Regions from separate parts of the Vibrio hippocampi genome, predicted to be linked through region 3. Evidence: riboswitches for the same ligand, from Rfam matches in the RefSeq annotation. Region 3 holds a riboswitch; each other region holds the start of a gene.
What was found. Region 3 has a riboswitch for thiamine pyrophosphate ahead of thiC (phosphomethylpyrimidine synthase ThiC). Riboswitches for the same ligand answer to the same signal wherever they lie in the genome.
Positions count from the first base shown of each region.

Region 1: another riboswitch for thiamine pyrophosphate. It lies ahead of thiD (bifunctional hydroxymethylpyrimidine kinase/phosphomethylpyrimidine kinase); the one in region 3 lies ahead of thiC (phosphomethylpyrimidine synthase ThiC).
Region 2: another riboswitch for thiamine pyrophosphate. It lies ahead of thiB (thiamine ABC transporter substrate binding subunit); the one in region 3 lies ahead of thiC (phosphomethylpyrimidine synthase ThiC).

Region 1 covers NZ_CAKLCM010000003.1:870,003-873,654, forward strand. The annotation lists gene L9Q39_RS17040 (ABC transporter ATP-binding protein) at 1-217, opposite strand, end outside; gene thiD (bifunctional hydroxymethylpyrimidine kinase/phosphomethylpyrimidine kinase) at 309-1,193, opposite strand; TPP riboswitch at 1,282-1,390, opposite strand; gene L9Q39_RS17050 (hypothetical protein) at 1,470-1,961, opposite strand; gene folE (GTP cyclohydrolase I FolE) at 2,157-2,810, opposite strand; gene moeA (molybdopterin molybdotransferase MoeA) at 3,037-3,652, shown strand, end outside.
Region 2 covers NZ_CAKLCM010000001.1:367,859-371,510, reverse strand. The annotation lists gene thiP (thiamine/thiamine pyrophosphate ABC transporter permease) at 1-993, opposite strand, end outside; gene thiB (thiamine ABC transporter substrate binding subunit) at 1,039-2,037, opposite strand; TPP riboswitch at 2,129-2,235, opposite strand; gene L9Q39_RS01860 (flavin prenyltransferase UbiX) at 2,388-3,002, opposite strand; gene mpl (UDP-N-acetylmuramate:L-alanyl-gamma-D-glutamyl-meso-diaminopimelate ligase) at 3,002-3,652, opposite strand, start outside.
Region 3 covers NZ_CAKLCM010000001.1:28,647-32,298, forward strand. The annotation lists gene thiE (thiamine phosphate synthase) at 1-113, opposite strand, end outside; gene thiC (phosphomethylpyrimidine synthase ThiC) at 118-2,046, opposite strand; TPP riboswitch at 2,155-2,257, opposite strand; gene crcB (fluoride efflux transporter CrcB) at 2,313-2,696, opposite strand; tRNA gene L9Q39_RS00155 (tRNA-Trp) at 3,484-3,560, opposite strand; tRNA gene L9Q39_RS00160 (tRNA-Asp) at 3,650-3,652, opposite strand, start outside.

The sequences.
Region 1 (3,652 bases), on a different contig from region 3:
CACTGGTTTTAAGCTCACCTTGCCAATAAACTTGCTCGTCTAATAAGCCAGCTAAATAACGCAGCACGGTGGTTTTTCCGCAACCACTTCGCCCAAGTAGCACGCTCCAACGACCTGCCGGTAGAGTGAGATTCAATCGATTCAAGGTGGCAGTTGCGCTATCCCGATACCGCAACTGTCCAGCCACCACTTCTATCCCTACCGGCGTCGTAGGCAGGATTGGCGATGATTGAAGCGTGGTTGCCATCGCGTGATTCAGCTTATTGTTTGGCATGGATTGCTTGTTAGTATCAGGCATGGATTGTGGGTTATTTGGCATAGAAATGATGCACAGGTCCATGACCCTGACCAATCGTCAATTGGTCAGCATGCTGAATCGCTTGGGTAATATATTGCTTCGCTGATTGCACCGCGTCTGGCAAGGCTTGCCCTTGGGCTAAATAAGACGCAATGGCGGCCGAAAGCGTACACCCCGTGCCATGAGTGTTTTGCGTTGGATGACGCTTAGCACTCAATAAATGGGTGTCATTTTCCAGCACCAGCAGGTCATTGCTGTTTTCATCTTGTTCAAGATGTCCACCTTTTAGCAGCACCGCTTTAGCGCCTAACTGACGCAGTTGCTCAATCATCTGCCCCATTTCAGCTTGCGTTTTCGGTATTCGGTTATCCGCTATTGGGCTGTCGGTTATTGAGCCGTTGGTGATTGAGCCGTTGGTTATTGAGTAAGCGGTTAACGCCGCAGCTTCAGGTAAATTGGGCGTGATAATATCCGCAAGGGGGATCAACTCTGTTTTTAGGGTGGCAATCGCCGATTGCTCAAGCAATAGATCGCCACTGGTGGCAACCATCACCGGATCTAATACAATGAATTTGGGTTGATACTGTTTTAGCTTCTCCGCAACGACAGTAATGATCTCACTATCCGCCAACATACCAATTTTAACCGCGACGACATTGAGATCACTGAAGATTGCGTCGATTTGGCTGGCAACATGGTCAAGCGGGATCGGGAAAATGGCTGACACGCCTAAGGTGTTTTGGGAAGTAATGGCGGTAATCGCCGAGCATGCATAACTGCCGGTTGCGCTAATCGCTTTGATATCCGCTTGAATACCTGCGCCGCCGCCGCTATCAGAGCCGGCGATCGTTAAAACAATCGGTGTAGAGGTTTGACTACCATTGTGTGCCATCATTATTACTCCTATTTAACCTAGGGTAATAGACGGACATCTGGCGCTAGACAAAAAACCGCGTCGAACGCGATCCTTAGAATGAAGCTAAGACAAGATGTGACTAGTTCCCTACGTCAGTATTAACTGAATCAGGTTCAACGGGTCTCGAATTCGATCTCAGCATATCCTCTATGAGTCATGCTCCCCGACTAATTGGGCGTCATAATAACAGGAGTTTAACGCTTATACACTTTTAATTTTTTAGTGGTTAACAAACGAGCAAACTATTGAGAGGCATCAGTGGTTAGCAACTAAAAACAACTGACCTAGTTCAGAAGGCAAATTGAACGCATTGGTGTCATTGACGTTGCTAACAATGGCATGGCGATCTGCGGTGGGCATATTCCGGTCGAGTTGAACAAAACCGAAATAGTCATCATGATTGACACGAACAATATATAAGTGCTTGCCACCACTGCGATTTTCAAAACGATTAATGACTTCAACCTGATCCTCTTCCCCAATGGAATTGGCGCGTCGCACCGGAAAGTTAAGGTCTTTGAGTTGGCGTAAAAAGTAGCGCGCCACAGGGTCGTCGATTTTAACTCCCATAGTGCCTGCGGTGGTTGAAATGCTTCTAGCAACCCCTTCACTTTTCACTGTCTCTTGGAAAGTAAATAGCATTGCGTATTTATGCTTACGACCCTTTTTAAACGCCTCGCACATCTCTGCCACGCAGATAACATGAGACCCAGCTTGTACCACGGCTGATTCGAGGTATAACTCCATAGTGATTTTTCTTGTAATAATTTCCTTACAAACAAATTAACACAATGATAATGCTCGGGAAACTTTGGGGAGAGTCAACGTAAGGAAAGTAAGATATCGACAATACAGTGGGCGATTGTGGTAAGGATGAAAAAAATCAAGCCTCCTGATAGTGAGGCTTGAGTTTCGCATACTGATAGGCTAATCCGTCATAACTTAGCGCAAACCATGTAAAAATTCATGGCGGGTCGCGGGATTAGATTTAAAGATACCACCAAGTGCGGTAGTCGTTGTCTCGCTGGTCGCGTCCATCACACCACGGGATTTAACACAGTAGTGAGTCGCATCAATGGTCACCGCCACATCATCGGTTTCCAATAACGTTTGCAGTGCAATCAAAATTTGCTGAGTCATACGCTCTTGCACTTGAGGACGTTGGGCAAAGAACCTAACGATACGGTTGATCTTTGACAGACCGATAATTTTGCCACGCGGAATATAGGCAACAGCGGCTTTTCCGTCGATGGTCACGAGGTGATGCTCACAAGTGCTGGTGACTGTGATATCTTTCACTCTCACCATCTCGCTCACCTTCATCTTGTTTTCGATAACGGTGATCTTAGGAAAGTTGTTGTAATCAAGACCGGAAAAAATCTCATCCACATACATCTTTGCAATGCGTTGCGGGGTTTCCATCAGGCTATCATCGCTGAGATCTAACTCAAGCAATGTTAAAATTTCACGCATGTGGTGTTCAATTCGCTGTTTTTTTTCTGCTGCGCTGACACTGTTTGGCAACATGGGCGTTTCTAAACCACGCTCAGACAACGCATCCACTACTCGTTGTGCTGATTCACTTAAACCTGACATTCAATTACCTCTTGCTTGTACTCTCTTCCCACGCGACATGAACTGCGGGGGCTAAAGGATACTCTCAATCTTTCGGAATTTCATCCACAAATTCTGTACCGAATAATGTTAACTCTAAGCTGACATAACAAATTTCCTTTGTTCGCTCATTTACCGCCCTTACTGACATAAAAAGTGTGGTACATTTTGACGGTAATAAATAGAAAACGATGAAACAAGGTACCTTATGGGATGCTGTGACGCTCCGGGCTTAATGCCTATCGAAGAAGCACTATCAAAAATGCTCTCGCCAATCTCCCCTATTACTGACACGTTAACGCTGCCAATCCAAGACGCGATTGGTTATGTGTTGGCACAAGATCTCCGTTCTCCGATTCATGTTCCACCATTTGATAACTCGGCGATGGATGGATACGCGGTCAGAGTTGCGGATTTTAGCCAAACCGACCGCTTTGTGATCGCCGGAAAATCCTTTGCAGGCGCACCGTTTGATCAACACTGGCCCGCGAATAGCACAGTGCGCATTATGACCGGCGCGCAAATCCCAGAAGGTTGTGATGCGGTGATTATGCAAGAAAACGCCACGGTTGAAGGCGACCAAGTGCGTTTTAACCAACCCAACCTTAAGCCGGGTATGAACATTCGTCCTACCGGCGATGACATTTGCCAAGGTGATACCGTTCTGGCTCAAGGTGCGAAGTTAACGGCTCGTGATATTCCGATGATCGCAACACTCGGTATCGCGACAGTCGAAGTCTACCGTAAGCCAAAAGTGGCGTTTTTTTCCACTGGTGATGAACTTCGACCACTGGGAACCGAGCTTGAAGCCGGCCAAATATACG
Region 2 (3,652 bases), 340 kb from region 3:
TGCGACTTTGAACGAATTAAATAGAGCATGCCAAAACTTTTCATGGCTTAGCACCTCGATCAATTTGGGATTCAGTCCAGCTACCACAATACTGGCAAGGGGGGGCAAGAGTAGGACGAGAACACCCATGATCCAAAAGCTATCCCAACTCTTCTTCAATCTTGAGTCCCGAATAAAAATGCCCTCTACTGCCCCATAATGACTGCGGCTTTGTGGTTGCGAGTGAAAGCGACCAAGCAGCAGAACCAAAGAGGCACAAAATAGCATTTGACCCAGCGCCAACGCCGCTCCAGTTTGTAGGTCAAAATCAAACTTTATTGCCTGATAAATGGCAAGCTCAATCGTGGTCGCTTTTGGTCCTCCACCCAGCGCCATGACAGTGGCAAAACTGGTAAAGCAGAGCATAAATACCAAACCAACCACATGGGGTAAATGCTGTTTTAAGCGAGGCCATTCTGCAAATTTAAACACTTGCCAGCTATTCATTCCTAATTGCGAAGCCAGCTTGCGCTGCTCAATAGGCACACTCTCGATACTGGTGAGTAGCAGTCGGGCTGAGAAAGGAAGGTTAAAAAAAACGTGAGTCAGCAAGATACCGGATAAACCGTAAATGGAAAAAGGCATCTCCGTACCATACAGAGCAAAGAGTTTGGCAAGCAGTCCCTGTTGACCATAAATCGCTAGGATCCCAAATACACCGATCAAAACCGGCAACACTAGAGTCGTCGCGAACAATTTAAGCAATATGTCCCGACCGAAAAAGTGTCGTCTCGACAGGGCGTGCGCCACTGGGATCGCTAAACCAACACTGAGCAGTGTCGATGCGCTTGCCTGCAGAAAACTAAATTTCACGACATGTTGATAATACGGATCACCAATAATCCAACTGATATCTTGCCATGAAGAAAAGGACAATAGCTTCCACAATGCGGTAACCACATAAACGGCAATCACCAGCAAAATGGCTAAGCCTAATTTGGGCGTTCGATTCACACTCACCTCAAAAAAACAGAGCGGCTCCAAAGAGCCGCTCAATCACTACTTAATTAGAGCTGACTGCCACTCTCGAATCCAAGTTTTACGATGCTTCGCTACTTCATCAGAATTGAATGATAAAGCGGTGCTTGGCACGCTCAGTTGCTCGAAGCCGCTTGGCAGAGCCGTATCCACTACCGGATACATCCAGTTCCCTGTTGGGATTTGCGACTGAAATTCCTCAGAAACCACAAACTGCATAAACTCATCCGCGAGCGGATTTGGCTGGCTCTTAGCCACTTTTGCCACCACTTCCACTTGGGTGTAATGCCCCTCTTCAAAGCTGGCTGCGGCAAAACGCTGATCTTTTTCAGCGATGATGTGATAGGCCGGAGAAGTGGTATAAGACAACACCATATCCGCCTCGCCATTGAGGAACATAGAATAGGCTTCTGACCAACCCTTTGTCACTGTGACGGTCTTCTTAGCCATTTGCTGCCAAGCCTGTGAAGCGTGATCACCGTAGACAGATTTCATCCACAGCAGTAAACCTTGTCCCGGTGTCGAGGTACGAGGATCTTGATAGATAACTTTAATGTCATCGCGCTGCTCGACCAGTTGTTTTAGGCTCTTAGGTGGGTTTGATAGTTTTTCTTTGTTGTAGACAAAAGCAAAGTAACCGTAATCAAAAGGAACAAATACTGAGTCATTCCAACCACCCGGCAGCGTTAACGCTTGAGTATTCACTTGATGTTGCGCCAACAATCCTGATGCCTTAGCCTCGCTAATTAAGTTGTTATCAAGACCTAAAATCACATCAGCCTTGCTGCTAGAGCCTTCTAAGCGCAGGCGATTTAAAATAGAGACGCCATCGTCAAGCGCAACAAACTGAAGATCACAGCCACATTTTGCTTCAAAGGCTTTTTCAATCGCAGGTCCAGGTCCCCAATCAGAAGCAAATGAGTCGTAGGTATAAACGGTCAACGTGTCCGCGGCAGAAGCCTGCGCAACAGTGAGTAAAGAAGTGGCTAAAGTGGTTTTTAAAAGGTGACTTACTTTCACAGGATCTGTCCTTAGTATAATAACTGCTTCCATGTAAGATTAATGAAAATACTAACCTACATGAGATGGTTCAGAACCCAGATTCGCTTTGTATCTATTGACTGCTCAATCCCTACGCCAGCATTATCTGGATCAGGTCTACGGGTTTTAAGCCATGCTTACTCTCAGCGCTTACTGTGCGCACCCCGTGAGTTACCGTTGTTCACTGTACAGTGAAGGGCGAATTGTAACGGTTTCGTTACAAAAACGCCAAACTAAATCGTGTAAGCCTTTATTCAATGGCTTGTTTTTCACTAAAAAATTTGCGCTTAAATAAACAATTGGCTCTTAAATAAAAAATAACCGATGGGTTACCTTTGGTCATATCCCCAACGAGGAACCAAGGTTTGCTCTGCGCCAATATGATCCAACACGCGTGCCACCATAAAGTCGACCAGATCATCGATCGATTGAGGTTGATGATAAAAGCCCGGTGCCGCTGGCATAATCGTGACACCCATTTGCGAAAGCTTGTGCATATTTTCCAGGTGGATGGTGGAGAACGGCGTCTCTCGAACCACAAGAAGCAGTTGGCCTTTTTCTTTGATCACCACATCGGCGGCACGTTCAATAAGATTGTCCGATAGGCCGTGAGCAATCGATGCTAAACTGCCAGCCGAACATGGACAGACTATCATCTGCTTAGGCGCAGCAGAGCCCGATGCCACTGGCGAGAACCAATCTTCTTTTCCGCAAACCACGAGCTTATCTGCTGAACAGTGGAGTCGCTCCACTAAGGCTTTGTGCATTGCTGAAGGACTGGCGGGTAGCTTGGTATCATGCTCTGTCGCCAGCACGACACGCGCAGCAGAGGACACTAACAAGTAAACCGTATAGTCCTGTGCTAACAAGCACTCCAACAAGCGCATACCATAAGGAGCACCCGAGGCTCCCGTAAACGCTAATGTGATGCTTTTTGATGTCATCAAGCCAAAGCCTCCAATAGCTTATTGTGAATGTTGCCAAACCCACCATTGCTCATCACTAATATTTGGTCACCCGGACGAGCGCTATCGACCACGGATTGGACCAAGGCATCAATAGAATCCGAGACAAAAGCCGGTTGTTGGCAGTTGGCGGCAATATCACCCACCGACCAATCAATATCTTCTGGTTGGTAAAGGAACACTTGATCCGCCTGTGCAAGTGAGTTCGCCAGAGTCTCCTTATGCACACCACGCTTCATCGTCGCCGACCTAGGCTCCACCACGGCGAGAATGCGCTTATCGCCTACCTTGTTGCGTAATCCCTCTAAAGTCAGGGTAATCGCCGTTGGATGGTGCGCAAAGTCGTCATAAACCGTCACTTGGTTGACTTCGCCACGATTTTCCAGACGACGCTTGGTGTTGATAAATTTACCTAAAGCTTCACATGCAAGATCAGGCGTCACACCCACATGCCTTGCCGCCGCGATAGCCATTAATGCATTGTCTACATTGTGGTCTCCGACCAGATCCCAAGTCACCGTGCCGACTCGATTTCCATGCAGATAAACCTCAAACTGAGAGCCATCCTTTTCAAGCTTGTTGACTACCCAATCTCCGTCTTCGCCAGTATGCTCGACTTCACTCCAACA
Region 3 (3,652 bases):
TCAATTTTTAGCGCAGAAACATCAAACCCGGTGTGCTGCGCTAAATTGAATAAACTCGTTATATTAGCTACAACAGTGCTGTAGCCATTCGGTATACGTACTATCAAACTCATCGCCTTATTCTTGAGGTTCAATCTGCTTAGGGTGATATAACTCTGCACCTGATGCTAAAAACTGCTGAGACTTCTGCTTCATCCCTTCCAGTGGATCGTCGATGAGCTTAATTTCCATGTCGCCATAGGTTTGTTGCCCTTTTGCATACTCTCGTACTTCCTGCGAAATTTTCATTGAGCAGAACTTAGGACCACACATCGAGCAGAAGTGAGCAACCTTGCCGGATTCTTGAGGCAGAGTTTCATCGTGAAACTCTCTAGCGGTTTCGGGGTCAAGAGAAAGGTTAAACTGGTCTTCCCAGCGGAATTCAAAACGTGCTTTTGATAACGCATTATCACGAATTTGCGCACCAGGGTGACCTTTCGCAAGATCCGCAGCGTGAGCAGCTAGCTTATAAGTCACTAAGCCAGTCTTTACATCTTCTTTATTCGGAAGCCCTAGGTGTTCTTTCGGCGTGACGTAGCACAGCATTGCACATCCGTACCAACCTATCATCGCAGCTCCAATGCCGGATGTAATGTGGTCATAACCCGGTGCAATATCGGTGGTTAAAGGTCCAAGGGTATAAAATGGAGCTTCATGACAGTGAGTCAGTTGTTGCTCCATATTCTCTTTTATCAGATGCATGGGCACATGACCCGGACCTTCAATGATCACTTGAACATCATATTCCCAAGCTATCTTAGTCAACTCGCCTAAAGTACGAAGCTCCGCAAACTGAGCTTCATCATTAGCATCGGCAATTGAACCTGGACGTAACCCATCACCTAGCGACAATGAAACATCATACTGGGCACAAATCTCGCAAATCTCTCTAAAGTGGGTGTAAAGGAAACTCTCAGTGTGATGAGCTAAACACCATTTAGCGATGATGGAACCGCCACGCGAAACAATACCCGTGACGCGCTTAGCCGTCATTGGGATATATCTAAGCAGTAAACCTGCATGTATGGTGAAGTAATCAACCCCCTGCTCTGCTTGCTCAATTAAGGTATCGCGCATGACTTCCCAAGAGAGATTTTCAGCAACTCCGTTGACCTTCTCTAACGCTTGGTACATAGGAACGGTGCCGATAGGAACGGGGCTATTACGCAAAATCCACTCACGGGTTTCATGTATGTTTCTACCGGTAGACAGATCCATAACGGTATCAGCTCCCCAACGAGTACTCCAAACCAACTTCTCTACTTCTTCTTCAATAGAAGAACTCACCGATGAGTTTCCAATATTAGCGTTAACTTTAACTAAGAAGTTTCGACCAATAATCATCGGCTCTGATTCAGGATGATTGATATTGGCAGGGATAATTGCGCGTCCTTGTGCCACTTCCTGACGCACAAACTCTGGGGTAATTTCTTTGGGTAATTTAGCACCAAAGCTCTCCCCTGGATGCTGATGAAGTAACTCCGCATCTTCGAGTGTTTGCCGACCCATATTTTCCCGCAAAGCGATATACTCCATCTCAGGCGTAACAATACCCTGTTTAGCATAATGAAGTTGCGTCACACATTTACCCTCTGTCGCGCGTTTAATGCGTGGTAAAGCGCCATATCGAAGCTCATCGAGCGTTTTATCGTTAAGTCGCTCACGAGCAAACTCTGAGCTTAACTGAGGCAGCTCTTCGGTATCGCTACGCTCATCAATCCATTCGTCTCTATGCTTTGGTAAGCCTTGGTATAGATCGACATTATGCTGAGGGTCAGTATAAACGCCTGATGTATCGTAGACGTGAATTGGCTCATTAGGTTGATAGACAGGATTGTCCTTATCTCCTCCTATCAAACTATCAGAGAGGTGGATCTGCCGCATTGGGACGCGGATATTTTCGCGACTACCCTGAATATAGGTTTTAGTAGAATTGGGATAAGAGGTAACAGATAGCGTATCAATAAAAGATTTCGCTTCTTGTCTTAATTGTTTACGAGTCGACATAGCATTGCCTTTTAGTCAGTGAATAACAAAAGAAAAATGCTTGACGGATATGTGAATACAAGAGGAATCAACAAGATGGACTTGCCGATATAATACAGCTAGAGAAGTGATCTCCGAACTCTTGTTCCCTTCGTAGATGCTAATCTAATCAGGTTCAACGGATCCCGAATTAACGGTCTCAGCCCAAAAAAGGGCACTCCGACAAGTATTGTGGGTCAGTATAAAACAAATAGTTTTATCAAACCATTAACCACTAACAAAAATTGTTAACTTTTCATAACGAGTTGAAAGCCAATCCAAGCAGCGGAAATACTGAGTGTGACATTGAGCAAGATGTTTAGCCCTACTTTAAAAATCGCACCTTGTTGCATCAATAGAACGTTATCCATAGAGAAAGTAGAAAACGTGGTTAGTGCGCCTAAGAAACCCAAACCGATAATCTGACGCCAAGGTTCTGGTGTCATGATCTCTGCTTCGAAAGCAGCGATCAGCAATCCCATGATAAATGAGCCGATAACATTGACCGTCAACGTACCGTATGGGAAGCCACGCCCAAGCAATAAGACACATAGCTCAGATATCAAATAACGCGAACAAGCACCGACCGCACCACCGACCGCTATATAGCCCAGAATCATAAATTGATTCATATACCCAATCCCTGCTTTTATTTTATTTTATATTCCTGTAAGGAATATAAGTAATTTAAAATTTCCATAGCATCACCACGATCGGACGTCACATTAAAAAAGTTACATGCGTCACTTTTGGTGAATACTACATTTAATCATAGATCCTAACACAAAGCAGTTCGAGGCAAACTAGATAAGTTTATCGTTTATTCAGAGAAAGCCCGTATATCGACTTCAGAGAACCGCGAAATAGTTTTCACAGCAAATGGAGCAAGCAAAGAATTAAACCGGCTTATAAAGCGATACAAGAAACATTTCGCATGAAATTAGTTCGATCTGTCTTCGTTGGTATACATGCATCTTTGATCGTGGCGGAATCCGCTGCTTATTTTCTTAAGACAAAGAAAAAGGCCCCAGCATTTCTGCTAGAGCCTTGGATAGATGGCAGGGGTGGAGAGATTCGAACTCCTAACACGTGCATCTTTGGTAGTGGCGGAATCCGCTGCTTCTTTTCTTAAGACAAAGAAAAAGGCCCCAGCATTTCTGCTAGAGCCTTGGATAAATGGCAGGGGTGGAGAGATTCGAACTCCCAACACGTGCATCTTTGGTAGTGGCGGAATCCGCTGCTTCTTTTCTTAAGACAAAGAAAAAGGCCCCAGCATTTCTGCTAGAGCCTTGGATAAATGGCAGGGGTGGAGAGATTCGAACTCCTAACACGTACATCTTTGGTAGTGGCGGAATCCGCTGCTTCTTTTCTTAAGACAAAGAAAAAGGCCCCAGCATTTCTGCTAGAGCCTTGGATAGATGGCAGGGGTGGAGAGATTCGAACTCCCAACACGCGGATTTGGAATCCGCTGCTCTGCCAATTGGAGCTACACCCCTAAAGAGTCACTAAAATATTAGATTTAACTAGATAAATCAATATTTCAGATTCAAAAAAGCCTCGCTATATAGCGAGGCTCTCAAATAAGTGG